One region of the Natronosporangium hydrolyticum genome, then DNA from elsewhere that is predicted to be linked to it. Evidence: predicted binding sites of a transcription regulator. Region 1 holds the regulator's gene; the other holds the start of a gene.
The links. Region 1 encodes HrcA, which represses chaperone genes, less so after heat shock. Its sites were predicted from a motif close to GGTTNGCACNCTCNNNNNGAGNGTGCNAACC; they were not measured.
Positions count from the first base shown of each region.

Region 2: the regulator HrcA is predicted to act here: its motif matches at 3,497-3,527, upstream of groES (co-chaperone GroES).

Region 1 is NZ_CP070499.1:1,631,928-1,646,132, reverse strand. It holds gene JQS43_RS07345 (carbohydrate ABC transporter permease) at 41-958, opposite strand; gene JQS43_RS07340 (carbohydrate ABC transporter permease) at 958-1,893, opposite strand; gene ngcE (N-acetylglucosamine/diacetylchitobiose ABC transporter substrate-binding protein) at 1,947-3,395, opposite strand; gene JQS43_RS07330 (16S rRNA (uracil(1498)-N(3))-methyltransferase) at 3,593-4,321, opposite strand; gene dnaJ (molecular chaperone DnaJ) at 4,339-5,493, opposite strand; gene hrcA (heat-inducible transcriptional repressor HrcA) at 5,592-6,626, opposite strand; gene JQS43_RS07315 (DUF4870 domain-containing protein) at 6,805-7,224, shown strand; gene hemW (radical SAM family heme chaperone HemW) at 7,262-8,485, opposite strand; gene JQS43_RS07305 (enoyl-CoA hydratase-related protein) at 8,521-9,309, shown strand; gene JQS43_RS07300 (hypothetical protein) at 9,321-10,169, shown strand; gene lepA (translation elongation factor 4) at 10,243-12,105, opposite strand; gene rpsT (30S ribosomal protein S20) at 12,323-12,592, shown strand; gene JQS43_RS07285 (hypothetical protein) at 12,603-13,112, opposite strand; gene holA (DNA polymerase III subunit delta) at 13,109-14,104, opposite strand; gene JQS43_RS07275 (ComEC/Rec2 family competence protein) at 14,101-14,205, opposite strand, start outside.
Region 2 is NZ_CP070499.1:913,482-927,686, reverse strand. It holds gene JQS43_RS04325 (molybdopterin-dependent oxidoreductase) at 1-1,256, opposite strand, end outside; gene groL (chaperonin GroEL) at 1,369-3,009, opposite strand; gene groES (co-chaperone GroES) at 3,109-3,423, opposite strand; gene JQS43_RS04310 (DUF1918 domain-containing protein) at 3,730-3,927, shown strand; gene JQS43_RS04305 (hypothetical protein) at 3,984-4,799, shown strand; gene JQS43_RS04300 (class I SAM-dependent methyltransferase) at 4,819-6,018, shown strand; gene ybaK (Cys-tRNA(Pro) deacylase) at 6,023-6,508, shown strand; gene JQS43_RS04290 (hypothetical protein) at 6,670-7,122, shown strand; gene JQS43_RS04285 (hypothetical protein) at 7,103-7,354, opposite strand; gene tsaD (tRNA (adenosine(37)-N6)-threonylcarbamoyltransferase complex transferase subunit TsaD) at 7,387-8,436, opposite strand; gene rimI (ribosomal protein S18-alanine N-acetyltransferase) at 8,429-8,878, opposite strand; gene tsaB (tRNA (adenosine(37)-N6)-threonylcarbamoyltransferase complex dimerization subunit type 1 TsaB) at 8,964-9,638, opposite strand; gene tsaE (tRNA (adenosine(37)-N6)-threonylcarbamoyltransferase complex ATPase subunit type 1 TsaE) at 9,619-10,149, opposite strand; gene JQS43_RS04260 (alpha/beta fold hydrolase) at 10,146-11,279, opposite strand; gene alr (alanine racemase) at 11,269-12,384, opposite strand; gene JQS43_RS04250 (NAD(P)H-hydrate dehydratase) at 12,443-13,906, opposite strand; gene JQS43_RS04245 (holo-ACP synthase) at 13,903-14,205, opposite strand, start outside.

The sequences.
Region 1 (14,205 bases):
GCATATTGATGCGCGCCACCGCACATCTTGATGCGATAGATCATTTGAGGGTGGCGCCGGTCAGGCCGGTCTGCACCTGCCGCTGGAAGATCACGTAGACCACCAGGATCGGCAGCATCGCGATCGTCATCCCGGCGAACAACGCCGACCAGTCCGACCGGTACCCCTGCTGGATCGCCAGCGCCACCAACCCCTGCGCCAGCACACTGCGGTCGGCGTCGAAACCGCTCTGCTTCTGCATCAACACCTGCGGCAACACGAACTGGTTCCACTGCCCGACCAGGTTGAAGATGCCGACGCTGATCAGCCCCGGCTTCGCCATCGGCAGCATCACCTGGAAGAAGATTCGGGTGTGTCCGGCGCCGTCCACCGCCGCCGACTCGGCGACCGCGGTCGGCAGGGTCCGGAAGAACGAATGCAGGAAGAAGACCGTAAACGGCAGCGAGTAGCCGACGTAGACCAGGATCAACCCGTGGTACGTGTTGAGGCCGACGCTGTTGCGGACCACGAAGAAGAGCGGAATCAACGCCAGAAAGATCGGCACCGTCAGCCCGGCGACGAAGAGGTAGTAGATGAACCGGTTTCCGGGGAACGGATATCGCGCCAGCACATAGGCGGCCATCGAGCCCAGCAACATCGTGAAGAAGACTCCGCCGCACACCACGATCAGCGTGCTGAGGAAATAGTCGCCGATATTGCTCGTCGACCACGCCCGGACGAAATTGTCCCACTGCAGGCTCGTCGGCAGGCCCCACGGATCGGTAAGGATCTCCCGATCGGTGCGGACCGACTGCAGCACCGCCCACAGCAGCGGCAGCACCACCAGCACCGCCCAGACGATCAGGAAGGCGTGCGAGAAGACGTTCAGCACCCCGCCGCCAGAGGCGCCCCGGCCGGCAGGGCGGGCGCCCGCCGTCGGCCGGTCAGCAGGCGGGCGGGGAGGTGCGATAGCGGCCATCAGGCGTACTCGATTCGTTCCCGGCGGAGCACCCGCAGCTGGATGATCGCGAGGATCAGGGTGAACGTGGCGAGGGAGACCCCCATCGCGCAGGCGTAGCCGAACTGACCCGGCCGGAAGGTCCCGAACCCGGTCTCCACCACCTGGGTGGCCATCACCCGACTCGCCTCGTGCGCCGCCCCCTGCCGGGGGGTGAGCGCGTAGACCAGCGCGAACATGTCCAACGCCATGATCCCGAGGTAGACCCAGGCGACCGACACCGTATCCCGCAGCAGCGGCAGGGTGATCCGGAAGAACTGCTGGCCGCGGGCGGCGCCGTCCAACATGGCGGCCTCGAACAGATCCTTGGGGATCGACGCCATGGCCGCCGAGAAGAGCACCATGAAGAACCCGGTGGCCGTCCATACCGCCACCGCCAGCAGCAACCACCGCACCAGTCGGGGATCGCTGAGAAACAGCAACGGCCGGCCGGGGTCGACCACCCCGAGCGCCATCAGGAACGAGTTGGCGAGCCCACCGGAGTCGGTCCGGAGGACGTTGCGCCAGACCACGGCAACGATCGCGATCGACAGCACGAACGGGAAGAAGAAGACCACCCGGTAGAACGAGGAACCGACCACACCTCGTACCCCGGGCCGGTTCCCGCGGCCACCGACATTGAGCATGAACGCGAAGAACAGCGCCAGTGCGATCGTGGCGATCGGCAGCGTCAGAAAGAAGAACAGGCTGTTGGCGAAGGCGCCGCGAAACGCCTCGTCGGCGACGAGTTGCCGGTAGTTCGCCACACCGATGAACTCGAACTCCGGGCTACGGGCACCCCAATCGGTGAACGAATACCCGACCGTCTGCAGGTACGGCCAGAGCACGAACCCGCCGTACACCAGCAGCGGCAGCGCCAGGAAGCTGAAGATGAAGGGGTATCTGCCCCGTCGCATGGCTCTCCTCGGGTAGGTCGGGGCTGCGACCCACGCAGCCGGCGACCCGGCTCTCAGGCGTCGCGGGTGAACTTCTCGATCGAGTCGTCCTCGGCGACCTGATCCGCGGCCTGCTGGATCCGGTCGATCAGCCGCTCGGCGTCGCTGCGACCGGCCATCAGGTCGGCGATCTCCGGTAGCAGCGCGTCGTCCATCAGGTGGGCGCCGTACCAACCCAGGGCCTTCCAGTCCATGACCTCGGGGGCGGCCGAGGCCGCCTCGGTGGCCGAGGTCAGAGCGGTGGAGTCCACCCCGCCGGTCGCCCCCGCCACCACCGTCATCGAGCTGGTGAGCTCGGTGAACGCGCTCGCGGCAGCGCGGGAGAGCATCACTCGCAACAGCTCCAGGCCGCCGGCGGTATTCGCGCCGTCGGCCGGGACCACGAACGGCTCCCCGGCGCCGACCCGCATGGTGCCGTACGGGGTTGCAGGGCTGTTCGACGGCGCCCACGGCGGCGCGAAGGTCATCTCGAACTCCGGCGGCGTGGTGTCGCGCATCTCGTTCTCCAGCCACGACCCGTTCCAGATCAGGCCGGCGCCGTGGTCCAACCAGACCTGCTGCGACTGGGTGTGGTCCAGCCCTTCAGCTCCCGGGTAGACCAGTCTCCGGTCGACCAGCTCCTGCAGCCGCTGTGCCGCCAGCACCACCGCGTCGGCCCGCCAGGCGTCGGGCTCCAGATTGTCGATCGCCGCGATAACCGGCAGCCCGCCCTCCCGGTAGATCCACTCCATGAAGACGTTGTGGATGTACCACGGGTGTTCGCCGGTGTGGATAAAGGGTGCGATGCCGGCGTCGCTCATCTCCGCCGCCAGCTCCAGGAACTCGTCCCAGGTGGTCGGCGGGGCCCAGCCGTGGGTCCGGAACAGTGCGGCGTCGTACCAGATGCCGTAGGTGGAGTACGAGTAGTTGAGCGCGAACATCCGGTCGCCGAACATCCCGGCCTCGGCGGTGCCCGGCTGCAACGTGTCCCGTACCGGCACCTGTGGATCGTCCAGGCTCGGCGCGTCCAGCAGCGGCGTGAGATCCAGCACCGCGCCGTCGTTGACCAGGCCGGCCAGGTCCAGCTCGTCGCCGCCGGAGTTGTTCACCATGTCCGGTGGCGTGCCACCGGCGAATCGCGGCTGCACCACGGTGCCGATCGTCTCGGTCTTCAGCGCCCCCAGTTCGGCCTCTGGATAGTGGGCCGCGAAGGCGTCGCTGATCGCGTCCGGGTACTCCTCGCCGAAGCCACCGGTGAAGAAGACCGCGTCGATCTGGGAGGCGGGGTCGAACCCGAACGGATTGTCGTCGCTCCCCTCGGCCGCTTCCGAGCTGGCCTCACCGCTGCTCGCGCAGGCGGCCAGCAGGCCGGCCGCTGGCCCGGCGAGCAGCCCGGCCGCGGCGGCGCGGCCGAGGAGGCCGCGACGGGTCAGCTGGCGGCCGGGCGACCGAGCGGGGTCGAAGGGGGTCGGTCTGGTGGACATGGGGTCCTCCTTGGCGTCAGTCGCGGCTGGCCCACTGATCACTCGGTTCCGGTTAGTTGTTAGTAAGCCTTACTTACTGTTTAGGAAATAGTTCTTACTAAAAGACCGGAAGTCAAGACCCGCGCCGGGACTTTTCCGTACTCGACGCGGCGGCAAATGCTCAACTAACCCCGCAAATCACCGCAGAGCGGCGCGACCTACCAGCGGTGCAGGCGGGCCTGCAGCACCGAGAGCGCCGCCACCCCAGCGGTCGAGGTCCGCAGCACCGAGCCACCTAACCGGACCTGGTGCGCCCCGGCCTCGGCGAAGACGGACAGCTCCGCTGGCGCCACCCCGCCCTCCGGGCCGACCACCACGACCACCTCGCCGGTGGCGGGCAGCGGCACCCCACTCAGCCGGTCGGTCGCCTCCTCATGCAGGACCAGCGCGACCGCGGCGGTCGCCAGGCGGGCGGCGACCGCGGCGGTGTTCGCCGGGTCGGACAGCACCGGCAGCCAGGCCCGCCGGGACTGCTTGGCCGCCTCCCTGGCGGTACTCCCCCAGCGCCGCCACGCCTTCTCGCCCCGGTCACCCTGCCAACGCGTCACCGACCGGGCGGCCGCCCAGGGAACGATCTCGTCGACCCCCACCTCGGTCATCGCCTGCACCGCCAGCTCGGATCGGTCCCCCTTGCCGATCCCCTGCACCACCACAAGACGGGGGTCGGCCGGTGGCTCCTGCCACCGCCCATCGACCCGCAGCTCCAGCGCACCGCGCTCGGCCGTGATCACCGTGGCGGTAGCCACCCCGCCGCGGCCGTCGGCGAGCGAGAGCTGCTCACCCGGCCGCAGCCGCTGGACGTCGGCGGCGTGACGACCCTCCGGGCCGGCCAGCCTCGAGGTCTCGCCGGACGGCAGCTCGTCGACCAGAAACCGCGGCGCGCTCACCCCGCTCGCGCCCCGACCTAGTGGCCGTTGAACGCGTCACGCATCCGCGCGAAGAACCCGCCCTGCTTGCTGAGCTGGGCGACCTCTTCACCACGGGCCCGCGCGAACTCCCGCAGCAGTCGCTCCTGCTCCGGGTCGAGCTTGCTCGGTGTCCGGACATCGAGATGGACGAAGAGGTCCCCGCGACCGGTGCCCCGCAGGTGGGGCACACCCCGGCCACGCAACCGCTGGGTGGCCCCCGGCTGGGTGCCCGCCCGAACCTCCAGCTCCTCTTCGCCGTCGAGCGTCTTGATGGTGAGCCGGGTGCCCAGCGCCGCCGCGGTCATCGGCACCGTGACTCGACAGTGCAGATCGTCGCCCTTGCGGGAGAAGATGTCGTGCGGCTTCTCGTGGATCTCGACGTAGAGATCCCCGGGTGGCCCACCGCCCGGGCCGACCTCGCCCTGCTGCGCGAGGCGGATCCGCATGCCGTCCTCAACCCCGGCCGGGATCTTCACCGTCAACGACCGGCGGGACCGCACCCGGCCGTCACCGGCGCAGCTCGCGCACGGGCTCGGGATCACCGTCCCGGTGCCCTGGCAGGCCACGCAGGGTCGGGACGAGACGACCTGGCCGAGGAAGGTGCGCTGCACCGACTGGACCTGACCGTGCCCACCGCACGACTCACACGTGGCCGGCTGCGTCCCAGCGGCGGTGCCCGCACCGGAACAGGTGGTGCACAACACGGCCGTGTCCACGGTCACCGGCGCCTCGACCCCGAAGGCGGTCTCCGCCAGCTCCAGCTCGACCCGCAACACCGCGTCGGCGCCGGGCCGGGTACGCGGTCGGGGGCCGCGTCCGCCGGCGCCACCAGCGGACGCCCCGAAGAACGCGTCCATGATGTCCTGGAAACCGACGAACGGCCCGCCTGGCCCGTCCGCGCCGCCGGCCCCGGCACCGCCCAGGCCACCGCCCGGCGCGTACGGGTCACCGCCGAGATCGACTATCTGCCGCTTCTGGTCATCGGAGAGCACCTCGTAGGCGGTGTTGATCTCCTTGAACCGTTCGTGCGCAGACGGCTCCGGGTTGACGTCAGGATGAAACTTCCGGGCGAGCCGGCGGTAGGCGCGCTTGATCTCATCCGTTGACGCGTCCCGCGAGACGCCGAGAATCTCGTAGTAGTCCTTGGCCACTGCGTCGTGTGTCCTCATGATCGGTGCGTCTGGTCGTCGGTCTGCATAGTCGTTGCGGGCTGGTCAGGTGCTGCTGCGTGGTCAATTGTGCCGCGAGGTCAATTCTGCGCCAGCAGTTCGCCGACGTAGCGTGCCACGGCCCGGACCGTGGCGATGGTGCCGGGGTAGTCCATGCGGGTGGGGCCGACGATGCCCAGCCCCCCGACAATGGTGTCACCCGGGCCGTACCCGGTGCTCACCACCGAGGTGGTCCGCAGATCGACGAACTCGTTCTCGTCGCCGATCCGGACCCGCGGCAGCGCCAACTCGCCATCAGCCTCGATCTCGCCGATCAGCTTCAGCAGCACCACCTCCTCTTCCAGCGCCTCCAGCACTGGCCGGAGCGAACCCTGGAAGTCGAACAGCCCGGTCCGGGTCAGGTTGGCGGTGCCGGCCAGGGCGATCCGCTCGTCATGCCGCTCCACCAACGTCTCCAGCAACACCGAGCCGAGGGTGGCCATCGCTGGCCGCAGCCCGGGCGCCGCCTCTTCGACCAGCGCGGCCACCAGCGCGGGAGCCTCGGTCAGCTGCTCGCCGCCGAGCTTGGCGTTGATCAGCTGCCGCAGCTCGGTGACGTCGTCACCCGGGGTCGGGCCCGGCAACTCAACCAACCGCTGCTCCACCCGACCAGTGTCGGTAATCACCACCAGCAGCAGCCGGGTGGTAGAGATCGGGACCAGCTCCAGGTGCCGCACTGCCGAACGGGTCAGCGACGGGTACTGGACCACCGCGACCTGGCGAGTGAGCTGCGCCAACAGCCGCACCGTCCGGTGCACCACGTCGTCGAGATCGACCGCGCCGGCCATGAACCGCTCGATCGCCCGACGCTCGGCCGCGGAGAGCGGCTTGACCCGGGCGAGCCGGTCCACGAAGAGGCGATAGCCCCGGTCGGTGGGGACCCGGCCGGCGCTGGTGTGCGGCTGCCGGATGTAGCCCTCCTCTTCCAGGACCGCCATGTCGTTGCGGACCGTCGCTGGCGACACATTGAGCTGGTGCCGTTCCACCAACGCCCGGCTGCCGACCGGCTCCTGGGTAGCCACGAAATCCTCGACGATGGCGCGCAGCACATCCTGCTTTCGCTCATCGAGCTCCATGCACCACCTCCGACCGGTCGACCCGGCGGTGCCGTCACGGGGTATCCGGTACTGGCACTCTACCGTAGCGAGTGCCAGTTTACGCGGGGCAGGACCAGCTGGCGAGCTGAGAAATCATGGCTGTCCGGTTGATCCCCCATAGCCCCGCCAGCAGCACAAACCATCTAGGGTAAGCCGCATGACATCACCACCTCAACCACCACCAGCACCACCGCCCCCACCACCGGGCGGAGCCGCACCCCCGCCGGGGTACGCGAACGGCGAGGAAAAGACCTGGGCACTCGTCGCCCACTTCGGCGGCGGTGCCGGGATGCTCATCCTCGGCGGCATGTTCGGCTGGGTCGCGCCGCTAATCGCCCTGGTGGCGAAGGGCAAGGAGTCGCCGACCGTCCGCGCGCACGCGGTGCAGGCGCTGAACTTCCAGCTCACCTGGTCGATCGTCGGCTTGCTCGGTTGGCTCACGTTGTGCCTGGTGATCGGCGCCCTGTTGCTGCCCGCCGCGATCGTGGTCAGCGTGGTCTTCTCGATCATCGCCGGGATCAAGGCGAACGACGGCCACCTGTACAACTACCAGCTCGCCATCAAGATGGTGAAGTAACCCTGCCGCCCCGGGCGGCTGCTCGGCTGGCCGGAGGTCAGCCGAGCAGCCGCCGGGTAACCCCGTCCGCCAGCAGTCGCCCGGGCAGGGTCAGCACCGCCCGACCAGCCCGGTGAGGGGCCGGCTCCAACAGACCCTCCGCCACCGCCGCAGTCGCCTCGGCCCGGCCAGCGGCGGGGAGTTCCGCCAACGGCACCCCGTCGGCGAGCCGCAACCCCAGCATCACCCGCTCGGTCTGCCGCTCGGCGAGGCTCAGGACCTCCCGCCCGTGCCCCGGGGACTCCCCCGCGGCCAACCGGCCCGAGTAGCGGGCCGGATGCTTGACGTTCCACCAGCGCACCCCGCCGACGTGGCTGTGGGCGCCCGGCCCCAACCCCCACCAGTCACCGCCCGACCAGTACAGCTGGTTGTGGCGACACCGCCCCGCCGGTGTCCGGGCCCAGTTCGACACCTCATACCACCCGAACCCCGCCCCAGTCAGCGCCGCCTCGGCGGCCAGGTACCGGTCGGCCGCGACGTCATCGTCCGGCGCCGGCAGCTCCCCCCGGCGCACCCGCGTCGCCAGCGCAGTCCCCGCCTCGACGATCAGCGAGTACGCGCTAAGATGATCGACCCCAGCCGCGACCGCCGCCGCCAGCGAGTCGGCGAAGTCCTCCGGCCGCTCCCCCGGTGTCCCGTAGATCAGGTCCAGGTTGACGTGGCCGAACCCCGCCTCGTGCGCCTCAGCCACCGCGGCGGTGGCCCGACCCGGCCGGTGCCGGCGGTCTAGAACCGCCAAGACATGCGCGGCGGTGGACTGCATCCCCAATGAGATCCGGTTGAACCCGGCCCGCCGCAGCCGGCGCAGCGACGCCGGGTCGACCGACTCCGGGTTCGCCTCGGTCGTCACCTCCGCGTCGGTCGCCAACCCCCACGTGTCGTCGATCGCCGCCACGATCCGCGCCAGCTCGTCCGGCGGCAGCAGCGTGGGGGTACCCCCGCCGACGAAGACCGTGTCGACCCGCGGCGGCGGCGACTCCGCCAGCACCTTAGCTGCCAGCCCCAGCTCCGACAGCACCGCCGAGACGTACTCCGACCGGCCACCAGCGGCGCCGAGTTCACCCGGGGTGTACGTGTTGAAGTCGCAGTAGCCGCAGCGGCTGGCACAGAACGGCACGTGCAGGTAGACACCGAAGCCGAGGTGGCCCACCCCGGCACGGGCGTGGTCCGGCAGGGCGCCATCGGCAGGGACGGGCTCGCCGTCGGGTAGTGGTCCGGGCACAGCATCTAGTCTGCCTGGCTGACTACGCTGCTGGCATGACCGAGAACCCCCCGCTGGTGCAGACCGCCACCGATCGTGGCGTGGCCACCCTCACCCTGGACAGCCCCGCCAACCGCAACGCGCTCTCCACCCCGCTGATGACCCAGCTACGGGCCGGGCTCGCCGACGCGGTCGCCGACCCATCGGTACGCGTGATCCGGCTCGACCACACCGGGCCGGTCTTCTGCTCCGGCGCCGACCTGGCCGAGACCGAACGCGCCCGCGCCGCCGGGCAACTGCCGGTGGCGATGTTGGCCGACCTGCTCGCCGAACTGTGGGAGTGCCCCAAGCCGCTGGTCGCCCAGGTGGGCGGACCGGCCCGGGCCGGTGGGATCGGCGTACTCGCCGCGGCCGACATCGCGATCAGTAGCGACGCTGCCACCTTCGCCTTCTCCGAGGTCCGGCTCGGTGTCATCCCCGCCGTGATCTCGGCCACCGTGCTGCCGCGGCTGACCCCGGGGGCGGCGGCCCGGCTCTACCTCACCGGCGAGGTGGTCGACGCCCGTTACGCCGCCCAAGTCGGGCTGGTCACTGAGGCGGTGCCCACCACCGAACTGGCCTCGACCGTCGCCAACGTCTGCGACGCCCTGGTCCGGGGCGCCCCGGCGGCGGTGGCCGGCACCAAACAGCTGTTGCGCGAGCGGGCCGGTATCGACATCCGCGCCGACCTGGCGCACCTCTCGGCGGCCTCGGTCAGCTACTTTCAGTCCGCCGATGCCCGGGAGGGAGTCGCCGCGTTCCGGGAGAAGCGCGACCCGCAGTGGGTGGTGGCCGCCCGCCAGTAAGCTATGGAGCTATGCGGCGCGTGGTGGTCGTGGTGCTGGTGCTGGTGCTGGTGGCGGTAGCCGGGTTGTGGCTCTTCCACCAGCGGGACCGGATCCAGCTACCGGATCTGCAGACCGGTTGCCGGGTGTCGACCGACGAGGAGGTCCGGCTCGACCACGACCAGATGGCCAACGCCGCCACCATCACCGCGGTAGGGGTAACGCTCGACATGCCCGACCGGGCGGTGGTGGTGGCGCTCGCCACCGCCCTGCAGGAGTCCAAACTGCGCAACCTGCCACACCTCGGGTCGCGCAATGACCATGACTCGATCGGCCTGTTCCAACAGCGACCAAGCCAGGGCTGGGGCAGCGAGGCCGAGATCAGCGACCCCCGGTACGCCGCCGAGCGTTTCTACCTCGCGCTGCGGGAGGTGGACGGCTGGCAGGACATGCGGGTCACCGACGCCGCCCAACGGGTGCAGCGCTCTGCCTTCCCGGAGGCGTACCAGCAATGGGCCGAGGACTCCGAGGTGCTCGCCGCCGCCCTACTCGGCCACGTCACCGGGGCGGTGAGCTGTGCGGTCCCGAATGATCCGCGACAACGGGGCGAGGCCGCCGCGTCCGCGCTCGGCGACGCGCTCGCCGAAGACTGGGGTAACCAGACCACGACGGCTTGGGCAGAGACCACCCGACTGTCCATCAGCGCCGACGACCCGGCCACCGGCTGGCGCTACGCGCACTGGCTGGTCGCCCACGCCGCCGGCCATGGCGTCACCGAGGTCCACTTCGCCGATCAGCGGTGGTCCGCCGATGTCCGCGGCTGGTCGACCACCGAGACGGCGATCGACCACGTGCGGGCCGAGGTCGCGCCGGAGAGCTGACCGGCCGGTCGGCCGGCCGGCCCGCCGACCACGACGGTGGTGGCCCGGCGCACCGCAGCGCTCGGACCCGGGCTCAGCGGCCGGTGGACTTCGCCGTCGGGGCGCTGCTGTCGGTGGAGAGCGCGGCGATGAACGCCTCCTGCGGCACCTCCACCCGGCCCACCATCTTCATCCGCTTCTTGCCCTCTTTCTGCCGTTCCAGCAGCTTGCGCTTGCGGGTCACGTCACCGCCGTAACACTTGGCGAGCACGTCTTTGCGGATCGCCCGAATCGTCTCCCGCGCGATCACCCGGTTCCCGATCGCCGCCTGGATCGGCACCTCGAACTGCTGCCGCGGAATCAGCGAACGCAGCTTCTCGGCGATCGACAGACCGTACCGGTACGCCTTATCTTTGTGGACGATCGCGCTAAAGGCGTCCACCGTCTCACCCTGCAACAGGATGTCCACCTTCACCAGGTCGGACGGTAGCTCGTCGGTAGCCTCGTAATCCAGGCTCGCATACCCCTTGGTCCGACTCTTGAGCTGATCGAAGAAGTCGTAGATGATCTCGGCGAGCGGCAGCGAGTAGCGCAGCTCCACCCGCTCCGGCGACAGATAGTCCATGCCCTGCAGCTGACCCCGCCGGCCCTGGCACAGCTCCATCACCGCACCGACGTAATCGTTCGGGGTCAACACCGTCGCCTTGACCATCGGCTCATAGACGGTGGCGATCTTCCCGGCCGGGAACTCACTCGGATTCGTTACCGCCAGCTCGGTGCCGTCTTCCATCGTGACCCGGTAGACGACGTTCGGGGCGGTCGAGATCAGGTCGAGATTGAACTCCCGTTCCAGCCGTTCCCGGACGATCTCCAGGTGGAGCAGGCCCAGGAAGCCACAGCGGAATCCAAACCCGAGCGCGGTGCTGGTCTCCGGTTCGAAGGCGAGCGCGGCGTCGTTCAGCTTCAGCCGGTCCAATGCGTCACGCAGCACCGGATAGTCGGATCCGTCGAGCGGATAGAGGCCGGAGTAGACCATCGGTTGGGGATCCTGATAACCGCCGAGCGGCTCGCTGGCGGGCCTGGAGCTGATGGTGACGGTGTCGCCGACCCGGGACTGCCGGACATCCTTCACCCCGGTCATCAGATAACCGACCTCGCCCACCCCGAGGCCGCCCGAGGGGGTCGGCTCCGGGGAGATCACGCCCATCTCCAACAGCTCATGGGTGGCCGCGGTGGACATCATCCGAATCCGCTCCCGCGGCTCGATCCGGCCGTCCACCATCCGAACGAAAGTGACAACTCCCCGGTAGACGTCGTAGACCGAATCGAAGATCATTGCGCGGGCGGGTGCGTCCGGGTCACCGACCGGCGCCGGGACCTGCTCGACGATCCGATCGAGCAACTCCGTTACACCATCGCCGGTCTTACCCGAGACCCGCAGGCAGTCGGCCGGGTCGCCGCCGATCAGATGGGCCAGCTCCTCGGCGTACTTCTCGGGTTGGGCCGCGGGCAGGTCGATCTTGTTGAGCACCGGAATAATGGCGAGGTCGTGCTCCATCGCCATATACAGGTTGGCCAGCGTCTGCGCCTCCACCCCCTGCGCAGCGTCGACCAGCAGCAACGCTCCTTCACAGGCCTCCAACGAACGCGAGACCTCGTAGCTGAAATCGACGTGGCCGGGGGTGTCGATCATGTTCAGGACGAACTCGTCCCGCCACGGCATCCGGACCGCCTGACTCTTGATCGTGATGCCGCGTTCCCGCTCGATATCCATGCGGTCCAGGTACTGATCCCGCATCCGTCGCTGGTCGACCACCCCGGTCAGCTGCAGCATCCGATCCGCCAGCGTCGACTTGCCATGGTCGATGTGCGCGATGATGCAGAAGTTGCGAATCCGGGATGGGTCGGTGGCACCGGGGGTGCGGTTGACAGGTTCGGGCGTCGGTGGCACGGTCATCCGTTCGGTCGGGGCGACGGGTCGTCGGCGACGGGTTGTGGGTAGGAGTCTCCATGGTCCCATGCCGGCGGTGCGCCGGTCGCCACTGCGGCACCCGCTTCCGTGCGGGCACGCTGACCACCGGAGCGACGGTTTCCTCAGAAACTGGTATTGTCGGGGATTGCGTGCCCGCGAGCGCGCGATACCACCCACCCTAGCGAGTAGGACGAGGCTGTCAGTGGCGAACATCAAGTCGCAGATCAAGCGGAACCGGCAGAACGAGCAGCGCCGACTGCGGAACAAGTCCGTCAAGTCGTCGCTCAAGACCGCGGTCCGCAAGTTCCACGCGGCCCTGGAGACCGGTGACCTGGAGGCCGCCGCCTCGCTGCAGCGGGACGCGGCCCGCAAGCTGGACAAGGCCGCCAGCAAGGGCGTCATCCACCGTAACCAGGCGGCGAACCGGAAGTCCTCGATCGCCCACCGGTTGGACGGGGCCAGCGACAGCTGAACCTGGTCGGCTACCGATAGCGGCGGCGGGCCGACTGCCGGAACCGCTGCTCCGGCGAATCCACCGGCGCCACCGGCGCCACCGGCGCCATCGACTCCACCGGCGCCATCGAGCCGATCACCCCACGGTTCACCTGACGCACCGCCCGCGCCGCCGGCCGCAACGGCAGATGCGCCGGGCTGGTAGGCGGCTCGGTGGCGGGTCGGCGATGCTTTGCTCCGCTGCTCTTCGCGCCGTCGGCGGTGACCCGGTCGGCCTCCGCGCCGCCGGGCTCAGCCCTGCCGGCCTCGGGCAGCAGCCCACTTAGCACGTCATTGAGCTTCACCATCGCCGCCACCACCAGCGGCAGCACCGGCACCGCCCACCAGCTCGTCACCTCCGCCAGCGCCAGCAGCACCGCCGCCGCGATCACACCCTCAAACAAGGCGATACTGGCCAGGCCGGAGATCCGCATATGCCGCAGCCGCAGCAGGCGGGCGTAGAGCGGCCGCCCTGCCACCGCCGTCGGCGCCCCCGTCATCGGCGCCCTCCGGCAACCCGTTGCGCTCCATCGACCGCCCCGGCCCGGGCCGCGGTCATCGCCGTCACCGCCCGTTCCAGCGCGTAGCCACTATCCTCGCTGCCGCCCTTGACCGCCGCGTTGCACTCCGCCGCCGCCCGCATCGCCGCCACCAGCCCTTCCGGCGGCCAACCACGGGCCTGCCGCTGCCCACGCTCCACCTTCCACGGCGGCATGCCCAGCTTGCTCGCCAATTGGTACGCGTTGCCCCGGCCCGCCGAGGCCACCCGGGAGACGGTGCGGACCCCGTCGGCCAGCGCATCCGCGATCGGCACCACCGGCACGCCCAACTGCAGTGCCCACCGCAGCGCGGCCAGCGCACCGGCGGTGTCACCCACCATCACCGCGTCCGCGACGGTGAAACCGCTCACCTCGGCACGCCCCCGGTAGTAGCGGGCGACCGTGTCGGCGTCGATCCGGCCGTCCGTGTCGGCGACCAGCTGCGAACACGCTCCGGAGAGTTCTCGCAGGTCATTGCCGACCGCCGCCAGCAGCGACTCGGCTGCGTCGTCCGCACAGCGGCCACCGAACCGGCGGATCTCACCCTTGACGAATTCGATCTTGTCACGGTGCCGGGAGATCTTCGCCGCCGCGACCACGGCGGCCCCGGCCTTCTTGAGCCCGTCCGCGAAAGCCTTGCCCTTGGCCCCGCCCGCGTGGGTAACCACCAGGGTGACTTCTGGATCGGGATTGCCGGCGTACGCCAGCATCGCGGTGGTCAGGTCCTTACGCGCGTCCTGGCCGCCGCGCACCACCACCACCCGGGCACCGCCGAAGAGCGATGGGCTGAGAAGTTCGGAGAGCTCCCCGGCGCCGAGGGCATTGGCGGCCAGCTCTCGCACCTCGACCGAGGGGTCGGCGGCCCGGGCTGCCGCCACAGCGTCGGCGACCGCTCGGCTGGCCAACAGTTCCTCTTCACCCAGCACAAGCACGACACGATCCGCGGGGGTCACCTGGCAATCCTCGCACGTGCCGCTACGGGCCGACAGCTTTTCACGACGACGCGTTTCGGCAACGCACCGCCAGACCCGGGCGGCAGCGGGCGGGCGACCAC
Region 2 (14,205 bases), 720 kb from region 1:
CCGGCGGCGGCCCGCCGGCGTGGGGTATCGATCCGGGACTGAGTCTTGATCGGCGCCTGCGCCGACCAGCCGCGCCGCACCCAGTACGCGTCGAAGTCGTCGAAGCTGGACAGCTCCAGCTCCGTAAGCCACTTGCAGGCCGAGACGTACCCGTAAAGGCCCGGGACCACCATCCGCACCGGAAAACCGTGCTCGAGCGGCAGCGGCTCCCCGTTCATGCCGACCGCCAGCAGCGCGTCGCGACCGTCGGTGAGCGCCTCGGTCGGCGTACCACAGGTCCAACCGTCACTGGCCCGGCTGACCACCTGGTCGGCGCCGGGCAGCGGTTGCGCGGCGGCGAGCAGGTCGGCGACCGGCACGCCCAACCAGCTGGCGTTGCCGACCAGCTCACCACCGACCTCGTTGGAGACGCACGCCAGCGTGATGTGCCGCGCCACCATGGGGCGGGCCAACAGCTCCTCGAAGCTCAGCTCGTACGGATGGCGCACCCGTCCGTGGATGCGCAGCCGCCAGGTGGCCGGGTCGATCCGTGGCACCACCAGCGCGGTGTCGATCCGGTAGAAGCTGTCGTTGCCGGTGACGTACGGGGTGAGGTCGGGCAGATCCCGGTCGGCCCCGGCCGGCACTGGCGCGGCCGGGTCAACCGGCTGCGGCAGTTCGACGGCCGACCGGGCGGTCGCGACGCCTCGCTGGTTGCTCAACCAGCGGCCGCTCGCCCCGACCATTACGGCGGCACCCAGCCCCCAGCCGAGGGCGCGTACAACGCTGCGCCGGCTGGGCTGATCACGGTCGGGAGCGGACGCTGGATCAATCGGCGAGCCGTCGCTGACCACGCGGGCGATCGCGACGCGGAACAGGCCGGCGGCCACCGCCGCGCCGAGCAGGGTAGGTAGCGCAGCAGTGGGCGCCGCGCCGGGGCGGGTCAGTACCGCGGCGAGGCCGACCCCGGCGAACCCTGCCAACCCGAGGTAGGCGAGCCAGCTGCGGCCAGGCCGGACAGCGGCCGTACCGATCGCCGCCGCCGCCCCGGCGAGCAGCAACAGAACGCCGGTGAACAGCGCTACCTTGTCGTAGTGCCCGAAGACCCCGATGCCGAACTCGACGACTATGGCCGGGGCGTGATCGATCACGGTCGAGCCGACCGCGGTCAGCGGCGCCGTCGCCGGCCCCGTGAACACTGCAGCGAGCTCGGCTACGGCCACGGCGGTCGCCGCGGCGGCGAGCCCGGTAAGCGCACCGGTCGCACGGCTGGTCATGCCCTCCAGTGTGCCCGGCCCGGTGCAGCCCGCCCAGACGATCATGAGCTAGGTAGCCGACACGCTCGGCGTGTCCTCACCTAGCTCATGATCGGCGGGAGGGAGTTGTGGGTCAGAAACCCGGGCCCTGCTGGTGGCCGTGGCCGTGACCGTGGCCATGGCCGTTCTGGGCCGGCACCGGCTCCTCCGGCTTCTCCACCACCAACGACTCGGTGGTGATCAGCAGGCCGGCGATCGAGGCGGCGTTGGTCACCGCGTTGCGGGTCACCTTCACCGGGTCGACGATCCCGGCCGGGATCAGCTCCACATACTCGTCGGTGGCGGCGTTGAAGCCGTGCCCCCAGTCGTGGTCGCGGACCTTGTTGACGATCACCCGGCCGTCGTGGCCGGCGTTGCTGGCGATCCACCGCAGCGGCTCGTCGAGCGCCTTGCGGACGATCCCCACCCCGACCAGCTCGTCGCCGGTGGCGCCGAGCCCATCGGCGAGCACGCCGAGCTGCGCCAACGCCGCGCCGCCGCCGGGCACGATGCCCTCCTCGACGGCCGCCCGGGTCGCCGCGATCGCGTCCTCGATCCGGTGCTTGCGCTCCTTCATCTCGACCTCGGTCGCGGCGCCGGCCTTGATGACCGCGACGCCGCCGGAGAGCTTCGCCAGCCGCTCCGAGAGCTTCTCCCGGTCCCAGTCGGAGTCGCTCGCTTCGATCTCCTTGCGGATCTGCTCGACCCGGGCCCGCACCTCGGCGTCGTCGCCGGCACCGTCGACGATGGTGGTGTCGTCCTTGCTCACCACCACCCGCCGGGCCTGGCCGAGCACCTCCAGCCCCACCTGGTCGAGCTTGAAGCCCAGCTCCGGGGCGACCAGTTGGGCGCCGGTGAGGATCGCGATGTCCTGCAGCATCGCCTTCCGGCGGTCACCGAACCCGGGGGCCTTGACCGCGCAGATCTTCAGCGTCTTCCGCATCGCGTTGACCACCAGGGTGGAGAGCGCCTGCCCCTCCACGTCCTCGGCGATCAGCAGCAGCGGCTTGCTGGCCTGCAGGACCTTCTCCAGCAGCGGCAGCAGCTCCTCGATCGAGGAGATCTTCTGGGTGGTGATCAGGACGTACGCGTCCTCCAGGACCGACTCGGAGGCCTCCGCGTCGGTGGTGAAGTGCGGCGAGATGAAGCCCTTGTCGAACATCATCCCCTCGGTCACCTCGAGCTCGGTGGCGAGCGTGGAGCCCTCTTCGACGGTGATGACGCCGTCGCGACCCACCCGCTCCATCGCCTCCGCGATCAGGTCACCGATCGTCGCGTCCTGCGCCGAGACGGTCGCGACGTGGGCGATGTCCTCCCGCCGCTCCACCGGCACCGCCCTGCCCAGCAGCGCCTCGGAGACGGCCTGCGCGGCCTGGTCCATGCCCCGCTTGAGCCCGGTCGGGTTCGCCCCGGCGGCGACGTTGCGCAGGCCCTCGCGGACCATCGCCTGTGCCAGCACGGTGGCGGTGGTGGTGCCGTCGCCGGCCACGTCGTTGGTCTTGGTCGCTACTTCTTTGACCAACTGCGCGCCGAGATTTTCGTACGGGTTGTCGAGTTCGATCTCCTTGGCGACGGTGACCCCGTCGTTGGTGATCGACGGCGGCCCGAAACTCTTGGCCAGGACGACGTTGCGCCCCCGCGGGCCGAGGGTGACCTTGACCGCGTCGGTGAGCGTGTTGACGCCGTGCTCGAGCCGGTGTCGGGCGTCATCCGAGAAAGTCAGAATCTTCGCCATGTGCGGTTCTACTCCTTCATGGGGTTACCGCCCTGGGCCGGATCGGCCCAGGGCGGTAACGCTCGTGCGTGGGTCACCTCGCGATGACAGCGTGGTGAGTCACTTCTCGATGACGGCGAGGACGTCACGGGCCGACAGGACGAGGTACTCCTCGCCGCTGTACTTGACCTCGGTACCGCCGTACTTGGAGTACAGGACCGTGTCCCCGACATTGACGTCGAGCGGGATCCGCTTGCCGGAGTCGTCGACCCGGCCCGGGCCCACAGCGAGGACGGTGCCCTCCTGCGGCTTCTCCTTGGCGGTGTCGGGAATCACGATGCCCGACGCGGTAGTGGTCTCCGCCTCATTCGCCTGGACCAGAATCCGGTCCTCGAGCGGCTTGATCGCAACCTTCGTCGCGGTAGTCACGGGCATACCCTCCTGGGGTATCTGAAATGGCGTTACGGTCTCCCGTCGGTCCCGTCGTCGCGGGTGCCGGCACCGCCGGGTTTAGCACCCGCGTACCGCGAGTGCTAACCGCAGATTATGCCCCGACTTGGCACTCCGTCAAGGCGAGTGCCAGTACGCCACGCCACAATATCCATGGGTTTTCTGCCGCCGGTCGATCCGGTCCGGTGCCACGGCGCCCCGACGTTTGGCATGCTGGGATGAGGCACCCTGGTGACCACGGTTCACCGACGTGCACGCCCACCACACCAGACCCATGCGGAGGCGATCGGAATGCAGGCTAGTGTCGGCGACCGACTGCACGTGCACGGCAATAAGGTAGGCAACGCGGACAAGGTCGCGGAGATCATCGAAGTCCGGGGCAAAGGCGGCGCCCCGCCGTACTGGGTCCGGTTCCCGGACGGTCGGGAATCATTGGTCTTCCCCGGCCCGGACAGCGTGGTCGAGACCGCCGAGGGTCGGGTCCGCTGACCCCGAAAGGTCATCCGACGGCCGTCGGATGACCTAGACAGACAGGAGGTGCCGCGGTGGCGGCGAGGACGGGCCACGGGCAACGCGGACTCGGCGTCGGAGCGGTCCTGCTGCTCATCGCCGCTGGCTGCACCGGCGACGGCTCCGGCGACGCCACCGCCACCACCGCTGCCACCCCCAGCCCGTCCCCGGTCGACCTGGTCACCGACGACCCGCACTATCCGGCCGAGGCCCAGGAGTACGCCGAACTCACGGTCGCCGCCTGGGCAGCGCCGGACCTTTACCGCCTGGGCGAGCTCGCCACCAACAATGTCCAGCAGGAGCTGTTGGAGCTGCCCGGGCCGCCGCAGCGCGGCTGGCGGCTGATCGACTGCGCACCGGACGAGCCCGCGGCTACCACCGAGTGCGCCTTCTACAACCTCGACGGCGACCAGCTGTGGCTCACGGTCGAGGCGGAGCAGCTCGGCGACGCCCAGGCGGTGACCGGCGGTGGGTTCGACCCGATCGCGTTCCCGGACGAGCCGCTGGCGTACGTGGCCGCGTACGTCGAAGCCTGGCAGGCCGGCAACCAGGCCCGGATGCAGGCGCTGGGCGCTGACGCGGTCGCCACCACCTTCGGGGACTTGCCACCGGTCGGCGACCCCAGCTACCGCCTCGCCGAATCCACCAACGCCTTCACCACCGTCGTGATCGACTTCGACCCGGCGGCCACCGACGACGAGGCGGACCGATCACCCGGCTCCGACCCATCGCCCGGCCCCGACCGGTCACCCGACGCGGACCCGACGCCGGTCGTGGTCACCGTCTCGGTCAACCCCTCGCTGCTCGGCGAGGCGGCGGCGCTCCGGGCCGCCGAGCCCGACCGCACCTGACGCCGCCCGACCGCCGATCATGACCCCGGACCAGTTGGCGACCCTGCGGACCCCCGCCGGGCAGGCCGCGCTGGCGACGGCCGCGAGCGCCGGTGACGACCCGCTCGCCGCCGCCGCCACGCTCCGCCGGCACGGCATCGCCGCCGACCTCGCCGCCGCGGCGCTGACCCAGGCCCGGCTCCGCCGCCGGGCGGCGGCGAAATGGGGTCCGGCCGCCGCCGAGCTGTACTTCACCCAGACCGGGCTGGAACAGTCGACCCGCGCGGTCGTGGCGCGACGCCGAGCGCACCGGCTCGCCGCGGCCGGGGTCCGGCGACTGGTCGACCTGGGCTGCGGCATCGGCGCGGACAGCCTGGCCGCCGCCGCGGCCGGGATCGACGTGGTAGCGGTCGACGCGGACCCGCTCACCGCGGCGGTGGCCGAGGCCAACGCCGCCGCCCTCGGGCTCGCCGACCGGGTCACCGTCCGCTGCACCACGGCGGAGTCACCGGCGGTCACGGCCGAACTGGCCACCGCCGACGCGGTCTTCTGCGATCCGGCCCGCCGCCGGGCCGGCACCGGCCGGCGTACCTTCGATCCGGCCGCCTACTCGCCGCCGTGGAGCTTCGTGGCGACGCTGCCGGACCTGGTCCCCCGGACCGTGCTCAAACTCGCCCCTGGGATCGACCACGCGTTGCTGCCGGCGGCGGCGGAGGCCGAATGGGTCTCGGTCGGCGGCGATCTGGTGGAGGCGACCGTGTGGTGCGGCCCGCTGGCGGTCGTGCCCCGCCGCGCCACGCTGCTGGCGCCGGACGGCACGCCGCGGGGCGAGCTCACCGGCGACGGCGCGCACGACGCCCCGGTCGGGCCGGTCCGCCGGTACCTCTACGACCCCGATCCGGCGGTGCTCCGTACCCACCTGGTCGCCGAGTTCGCGGCGACGGTCGACGGCACGCTCGCCGACGACCAGATCGGCTACGTCTACACCGACCAGCCGGTCGAGACGCCGTACGCGCGCGGGCTGGAGGTGCACCAAGTGTTGCCGTTCTCACTCAAGCGACTCCGGACCGCGCTGCGCGAGGCCGACATCGGCCAGGTGGAGATCATGAAGCGCGGTACCGCGCTCGTACCTGACCAGGTACGCCGGGAGCTGCGACTGCGGGGCACCGGCGCGGCGACCGTGGTGCTGACCCGGGTCGCGGACGCCCACACCGCCCTCATCTGCCGCCCCCTACGCTGAGCGGGTGGGCTCGGCGAACACTCCGGCGGTCGCGCTGCTGCGGCGACAGCGGACACCACACGGGCAGCACCCCTACGAGGTGCCGGTCGGCGCAGAGTACGGCCGGTCGGTCGCGGCGGCGCTGGGGGTGGCCCTCGAACGGGTCTGCAAAACCCTGGTGGCCACGGTCGACGGGGTGCTGACCGTAGCGGTGGTGCCGGTCAGCGGCGAACTCGACCTGAAAGCGTTGGCGGCGGCGGCCGGCGGCAAGCGGGCGGCGGTGGCCGACCGGGCGGCGGCCGAGCGGGCAACCGGATACGTCCGCGGCGGCATCAGCCCGTTAGGGCAGAAGCGGCGACTGCCGACGGTGGTCGACGCCTCGGTGACCGAGTTCGACACCGTCTACGTCTCGGGAGGCCGGCGCGGTCTGCAGGTGTCGCTGAGCCCGGCGGATCTGATCCGGCTGACCGACGCCACGGTCGCCGCCATCGCCCGGCCGATCATGAGCTAGCCCTCCCCGGCCGATCATGAGCGAGACAGCCGACACGCCCGGCGTGTCTGTCAACTAGCTCATGATCGGCCGGGAGAGAGCTCATGATCGACTCGGCGAACTAGCTCATGATCGGCCGCCCGGGTTCCTAGAATGGGCGATATGAGCCGAAGGAGCCATGAATGTCGTTATTGACGGTCCGTCGCCCCGGGGTAGTCACCTTCGTCGCGGTGGTCGTACTGATCCAGGCGGTCATGGCCGCGGCGGTCGCGCTGGTGACGATCGGTCTCGCCGGCGACGACCGGGTGCAGTCCGCCACCGGCCTCGGCACCGCCGGCCTGGTCTGGACCGGGATCGTGGAGGCCCTGGTCGCAGTGGTCCTCTTCGTCGTCGCCGGTGGACTGCTCAGCGGCGCCCAGGGTGCCCGCCTCTTCGTCGCCATCGTCGAGGGCATCCGGATGGTCACCGCGGTGATATTCATGATCGTTTACCACACGGGCGGCTACCTCTACAACGCCGTCATCGCGGTGATCATCGGGCTCTTCGTGCTCTGGGCGCTCTACGTCTACCCATCCTCCGACGAGTACTTCCGCCGCAGCATCCCCGAGCGGGACTTCAGCGGTCGACCGGAGTGAAGTCCCACTCGTGCGCCGGCCGCGCGACCAGCTCGCTCGGCGGCTCCGGCAACGGCTCCGGCTCACCGCGCCAGTGCGAGATCACCACCACCCGATCGGTCGACGAGTAGACCTCGCTGCCGGCGTACCGGGGATCGTGCTCCACCGCCGACAGCGCCGTCGAGCACACCCAATCGACCAGCTCCGGCACCCGGTCTGGGTACCCGCGTACTTCCCACATCCGGACAATCACCGGCTCGGACACTCCCTGCTCCTCGAGAAACGTCAGACTCGGACGGTGCTCACCGGCAACGCCGAATCCGCCGGTAGGTCCAGCCGGCTTGGCTCGGCGCCAGCGGCCACCAGGTGTGAACCGAGCGCGGCCACCATCGCCCCGTTGTCGGTGCACAGCGCCGGGCGGGGCACCCGTAGCGTCAACCCCGCCCGCGCGCACCGGTGTTCGGCGAGCAGCCGCAGCCGCGAGTTCGCCGCCACCCCGCCCCCGATCACCAGCGTCGAGACTCCATGCGCCTGACAGGCCGCCACCGCTTTCCGGGTCAGCACGTCGGCGACCGCCTCCTGGAAGCTCGCGGCGACATCGCCCATCGGCACCGGCTCGCCCGCTCGCTGCCGGGCCTCCACCCAGCGCGCCACCGCGGTCTTCAACCCGGAGAACGAGAAGTCGTACGGATGCTCGGCGAGGTCTTTCGGGGCGGTCAGGCCGCGCGGGAACGCGATCGCCTCGGGGTCACCCTCCCGGGCCGCCCGGTCGATCGGCGGCCCGCCTGGGAACGGCAGCCCGAGCAGCCGCGCCACCTTGTCGAACGCCTCCCCCGCCGCGTCGTCGATGGTGGCGCCCAACGGCCGGACCCGGCCGGCCAGGTCGTCGACGAGCAGCAGCGACGAGTGGCCGCCGGAGACCAGCAGCGCGATCGCCGGCTCCGGCAATGGGCCGTGCTGCAGCGTATCCACCGCCACGTGCGCGGTGAGATGGTTCACCCCGAACAGCGGCTTCTCCGCGGCGAGCGCATACCCCTTCGCCCCGGCCACCCCCACCAGCAGGGCGCCCGCCAGCCCGGGGCCGGCGGTCACCGCGATCGCGTCCACATCGGCCAGCCGCACCCCGGCCTCGGCCAGCGCCCGCTGCATGGTCGGCACCAGCGCGGCGACGTGCGCCCGGCTCGCCACCTCGGGCACCACGCCGCCGTAGCGGGCGTGCTCGGCCACGCTGGAAGCCAGCGCGTCGGCGAGCAGCGTGTGGCCCCGGACGATCCCCACCCCGGTCTCGTCGCACGAGGTCTCGATCCCCAGGACCAGCGGCTCCGACTCACTCACGAGCCATCACCAGCGCGTCGGTGTTGCTCGGCTGGTAGTAGCCGCGGCGGACCGCGATCGCGGCGAACCCGTGCCGTTCGTAGAGCTGCTGCGCGGCCGCGTTGTCCACCGCAACCTCCAGCAACACCCGGGTCGCGCCCCGCCGGGTAGCTTCATCCAGCAACGCCGTCAACAGTCTCTCCCCGATCCCTTGCCGCTGCGCCGCGCGGCGCACCGCCAGGTTGTTCACCCATGCCTCCTCGGGCGCCATCACCGCCAGCCCGGCATAGCCGAGCACCACCCCCGCCGCATCCCGGGCGACCAGATAATAGTGGTCCTGCTCAAGTTCACTGCGGAACATCCCGGCCGTCCACCGCTCGGCACCGAACAGCTCCTGCTCGATCGGCAGCAACTCGTCGATGTCGGTCGACCGCATCCGCTCGACCCGGATCGTCTGCGCCATCCGCCCCACTCCCGCGTGGCCCCCTGTCCGCGTGCCCGTTCCCGCGTGCCCGTGTCCGGGTGCCCCGTTCCCGCGTGCCCGAGTCTCACCCGGGCGTCACCGGCTTCGGGGTGCCCGGCTCGGCCGCGTCCGGGCGCCGAAGATACCTCGGGGTCAACGATTCACCCTCCGCGCCGGCGACGATCCGCGCCGCCGCCACCTCGACCAGCGCCACCGGATCCGGATAGACCGGTTCAGCGGCGACCGGCACGCCGAGCGCCGCCCGATAGCGCAGCGCCCCCTCGCCGTACCCCTGGCCGACGCCGTGGGCGGCGATGGTCGGCAGCAGGTCCTCCGGCCTGGCCACGCCTGGCCCGGCCACCCGGGTCCGGTCCGTGTAGATCGCCCAGTAGATCTCTCGCCGCCGAGCGTCGGTGGCGACCAGCCCGTTGCCGGGCAAAATCGCGCCGAGGCCATCCAACGAGCAGACGTCGTAGGTCGGGAGGCTGAGCGCCTGCCCCATCGCCGCGGCGGTGGCCAACCCCACCCGGAGGCCGGTGTAGGGGCCTGGGCCGGTGCCCGCCACGATCGCGGTCAGGTCCGCCGGCCGGCCGCCGGCCTCGGCCAGCGCCGCCCGCACCAGCGGCGCCAGGTGCTCGCCGTGGCCGCGAGGATCGACGTGTCGCCGCCGCACCGGCTCAGCCGCCGCCTCGCCGTCAACGAGCCGCACCACCGCGACCGAGGTGGCCGCGGTCGCGGTGTCAATCGCCAGAACCAGCACGGTCGCACTCTACCGGGGCAGGCAGTTCGACCAGCCGCTCCGGCCAGTCCCCGCCGCCGGTGAGCGTCACCGTCCGGATGTCGTCCTCCCGCCGGTCGATCCGCACTCGCAGGTGGGCCGGGGCTAGCTGCTCCACCACACCCTCACCCCACTCGACCACGGTGACCGACTCCTCGGCGGTCGCGTCCAGATCCAGATCGTCCACGGCGACCCGCGGGTCCACGTCAATGCCCAACCGGTACGCGTCGACGTGCACCAACGGCGTCGTACCGCCGGCGGCCGGGTCGGGCCGGTGCACCCGGGCGATCACGAATGTCGGGGAGGTGATCGGGCCGACCACCCCCAGCCCTTCGCCGAGCCCCTGCGCGAGCACGGTCTTGCCGGCGCCGAGCGGCCCGGTGAGCACCACCAGGTCACCGGGGCGCAGAGCGGCTGCCAGCGCCCGCCCGAACTGCCGGGTCGCGGAGACCGACGCCAGCTGGTACGCGGCGGTCTGGTGCGCAGCGGTCACGCGAGCTTCTCCAGGAACTCCAGCAACGCCTCGGTGACCACCTCGTGGTGCTCCAGTAGCACCATGTGGCCACTGTCGGGCACCAGCACCAGTTCAGCCTCGGGCAGCCGCGCTTTGATCTCCTCCGAGTGGCCCATCGGGGTGATCTCGTCGAGGTCGCCGCAGATCAGCAACACGGGTTTGTCCCGCAACGCTTCCAGGGTCGGGTACCGGGAGTGGGTGTAGAGCGTCCGCACATACCGGGCCACCGTCTCGGTGGAGGTCTTGTCGTTCATCCGCGCGACGTAGGAGACCAACGCCCGGCTCGGCGACGGCGCGCCGAACCCATACCGCTGGGTGAGCAGCCACGCCAGCTGTTTCGATGCCCGGCGAGCGCGGTCGATCACCCCGCCGGTCATCCGGGTGGCGCCGTTGACCAGCGGCAGCAGCGGCCGACTCGCCCGGGAGAGCAGCTCCGGCATGGCGGTCGCGGTCGCCTCCAACCGCCCGGCCGAGGTGGCGATCAGGACCACCCCGGCGACCCGCTCGGCGAACAGCTCCGGGTAGCGCTCCGCGAAAGCCATGATCGTCATGCCGCCCATGGAGTGGCCGACCAGCACCACCGGCTCATCCGGCGCCACCTCGTCCAGCAACACCTTCAGCGCCTCGGCGAGCTGCACCAGCTCATACTCGCCGGCCGCGAGCCGACCGGAGCGGCCGTGGCCGGGCTGGTCGTAGTAGACCGCCCGCCAGTCGCCGCGCTGGGTTAGCTCCTTGCGCTGGAAGTGGAAGACCCCCATGTTGAGGCAGAAGCCGTGGACGAAGACGAGGGTTGGCTCCCCCTCCGACTCGGCGCGGGGCGCCACCTTCTCCGCGAAGTCGGCGTCCAGCTCGATGCCGTCGAGCCGGTCCACCACCTCCGCGTAGATCTCCACCCCGTCGGTGGTCTGGACCGTCACCACCTCGTCATAGGCGGCCTGCCCGAACTCCTCGGTGGCGTACGGGTCGTCGTGCTCGCCCGGCCGCCGGCCGATCGCCCGCCCGGCGGCGAGCCCGATCGCCACGCCAGCGGCGGTCAGGCCGACGGCGGCGCCTACCAGCCCGGCCCGACGGGCCCGGCGCGGTCTCGGAATCTGTCGCTCATTCGTCATGGTCGTACACCCTGGGGACCCGGGATCCACCGAACCTGGTCACAATCTCGTAGTTGATCGTGCCCACTGTCTCTGCCCAGTCGTCGGCGGTGGGTTCCCCGCCGTCGCCCGGACCGAACAAGACTGCCACATCACCGGCTGCCACCGGATCGTCGCCGCAGTCGATCATGAACTGATCCATGCACACCCGCCCAGCGATGGCGCGGCGTCGCCCCGCCAACTGCACCGGCCCGGCGCTGGAGGCGGCCCTGGGCACCCCGTCGCCGTAGCCGAGCGGCACCACCGCCAGGGTGGACTCCCGCTCGGTGCGGTAGGTGTGGCCGTAGGAGACGCCCTGCCCGGCCGGGACCCGTTTGGTCAGCATCACCCGGCCCCGGGCGGTCATCGCCGGCCGCAGGCCGAAATCTTCGCCCGCCACCGGCGAGAGGCCGTAGAGCGCGATCCCCGCCCGGACCAGCTCGAAGTGGGTGTCCGAGCGGGTGAGGACGCCGGCGCTGTTGGCGAGGTGCCGCAACCGCGGCCGGATGCCGAACCGCTCGGCGCTCGCCAACCCGTGCCGGAACTCGGCGATCTGATGGTCGGTGTCCGGGTGCAGCCCACCCGGGTGGATCAGATGGCTCCACACCCCGACCACCTCGACCTCGCCGCCGGCCTGCGCCTTCCCGGCCGCCTCCAGCAACGCTGGCCACTCGACCGGGGTCGCGCCGCCGCGGGCCAGGCCGGTGTCGAGCTTCAGATGCACCTGGGCCGGCCGGCCAGCCTCCCGCGCCGCCGCCGCGAACTCCTCAAGTTGGGCAGCGCTCGCGGCACTTACGTGAACCTCGGCCGCGATCGCCGCGGCCGCTGGGGCACCCGGCGCCAGCAACCAGGCGAGCACCGGCGCGGTGATGCCGGCCTGCCGCAGCCGCAGCGCCTCGTCGACGGTGCAGACGCCCAGCCAGGTCGCGCCAGCGGCGAGCGCCGCCCGGGCCACCGGCACCATGCCGTGCCCGTAGCCATCCGCCTTCACCACGGCCATCAGCTCAGCGCCCGGCGCTGCTTCCCGCAGTCGCCGGACGTTGTGCCGGATCGCCGCCAGGTCCACCCTGACCTCGGCCTGCCACATACCCCTACCTTACTTTGGCGGGCCGACCATCTGCCCTGGGTTCATGATCGGCGGCGGATCAGCCGGTGCCCTGCAGGATCGAATCCGGCGTCGGCAGTGCGGCAGCGACCGCCATGGCGGTGACCGGCCCGGCCCGCTCCGCTCGGCGCCCGGCCCAGCCGTGCAGATAAGCCGCGCTGATCGCCGCCTCCGCGGGCGGCACCCCGCCTGCGAGCAACGCCCCCAGCAGACCACAGAGCACGTCGCCGGTGCCGGCGCTAGCGAGCGCCGGGGTTCCGGTCGAATTCACGTACGCGGCCCCGGCCGGCGTCGCGACCACCGTCCGATCGCCCTTGAGTAGCACCGTGGCGTTGGTCCGCGCCGCCAGCTGCAACGCCGCCTCCACCCGATCCGGACCCGGATCACGCCCCGCCAGCCGGCTGAACTCTCCGTCGTGTGGGGTGAGCACCAGCGGCGCCCGCCGCTCCCGCAACGCACCCGCGAACGAACCGTCCACCAGTAGGTTCAGCGCGTCCGCGTCGAGTACCACCGGCACCGGCGCGGCCAACACGCTGCGCAGCACGGCCGCCGCGGCGTGGCCCTGGCCGAGCCCGGAGCCGCACGCCCACGCCTGCACCCGGCCAGCGGCAGCGACGCTCTCCGCCACCACCACCGCCGGGTAGGCGGTCACCACCTGCGACGCCGCCGACCCGGCGTACCGGACCATCCCGGCCGGCCCGGCGAGCGCCCCGGCGACCGAGAGCAGCGCCGCGCCGGGGTAGCCGGCCGAACCGGTCGCCACCCCGACCACGCCGCGGGTGTACTTCGAGGCTCGGGGCCCAGGCCGGGGCCACCAGGCGGCGATGTCGGGCAGCTCCGGCACCGAGACCGCCGGACCGCTGCGCAGATACGGGTCGAGCCCGATATCGACGAGCTCCACCCGCCCCGCGAGCGGTGCGGCCGGGCCCACCACCAGCGCCGGTTTGAGACATCCAAAGGTGACGGTCAGGTCGGCCGGCAACGCCACCCCCGGCACATCGCCGGTGTCGACCGCGACACCGCTCGGGACATCCACCGCAACCACCGGCGGGGCGCCCCCGTCGGCGGCGCGCAGCTCCGGCAGCCGGGCCGCCAGCTGGGCTGCGGCCGGCCGGAGCCCGCCGGTCGCACCGATCCCGGTAATCCCGTCCAACACCAGCTCCAGCGCGTCGGGCAGCTCGGTCACCACCCGCCCACCGGCGGCGCGCAGCGCCGCGAGCCCGCCCCGGTGGGCCCGGTCCGGGGTCAGTAGCAGCGCGGAGACGCTGGCGCCGCGGCGGCGCAGCCGCGCCCCGGCGTATAGCGCGTCGCCACCGTTGTCCCCCGAACCGACCAGCAGCAGCACTCGGGCGCCGTAACAACGCCCGTACCGTTGCTCAAGCAGCCACGCGCAGCGCCGCGCCAGGCCGGCCGCGGCGCGCTGCATCAACGCCCCCGGCGGCACGGTCGCCATCAGCGCCTGCTCCGCCGTACGGACATCGGACACCCGCCAGGCATGCCTCAACTCGCATCGCCTCCCATTCCGACGCTCCCCTCAGCCACCACGACCGCCGAAGCGATCCCGCCATCGTGCGACAACGATAGGTGCCACCGCTTTACCCCCCGCTCGGTGGCGACCGCGGCGACCGTGCCGGAGACGGTCAGCCACGGTCGGCCGTCCGGGTCGGCGACGATCTCGCAGTCGTGCCATCGCATCCCGGCGGGCGCGCCCAACGCCTTCGCCACCGCCTCCTTGGCCGCGAACCGAGCCGCCAACGACTCCGGCGACCGCGGATTGCCGGAGTCGGTGAGTCGCTCACCCTC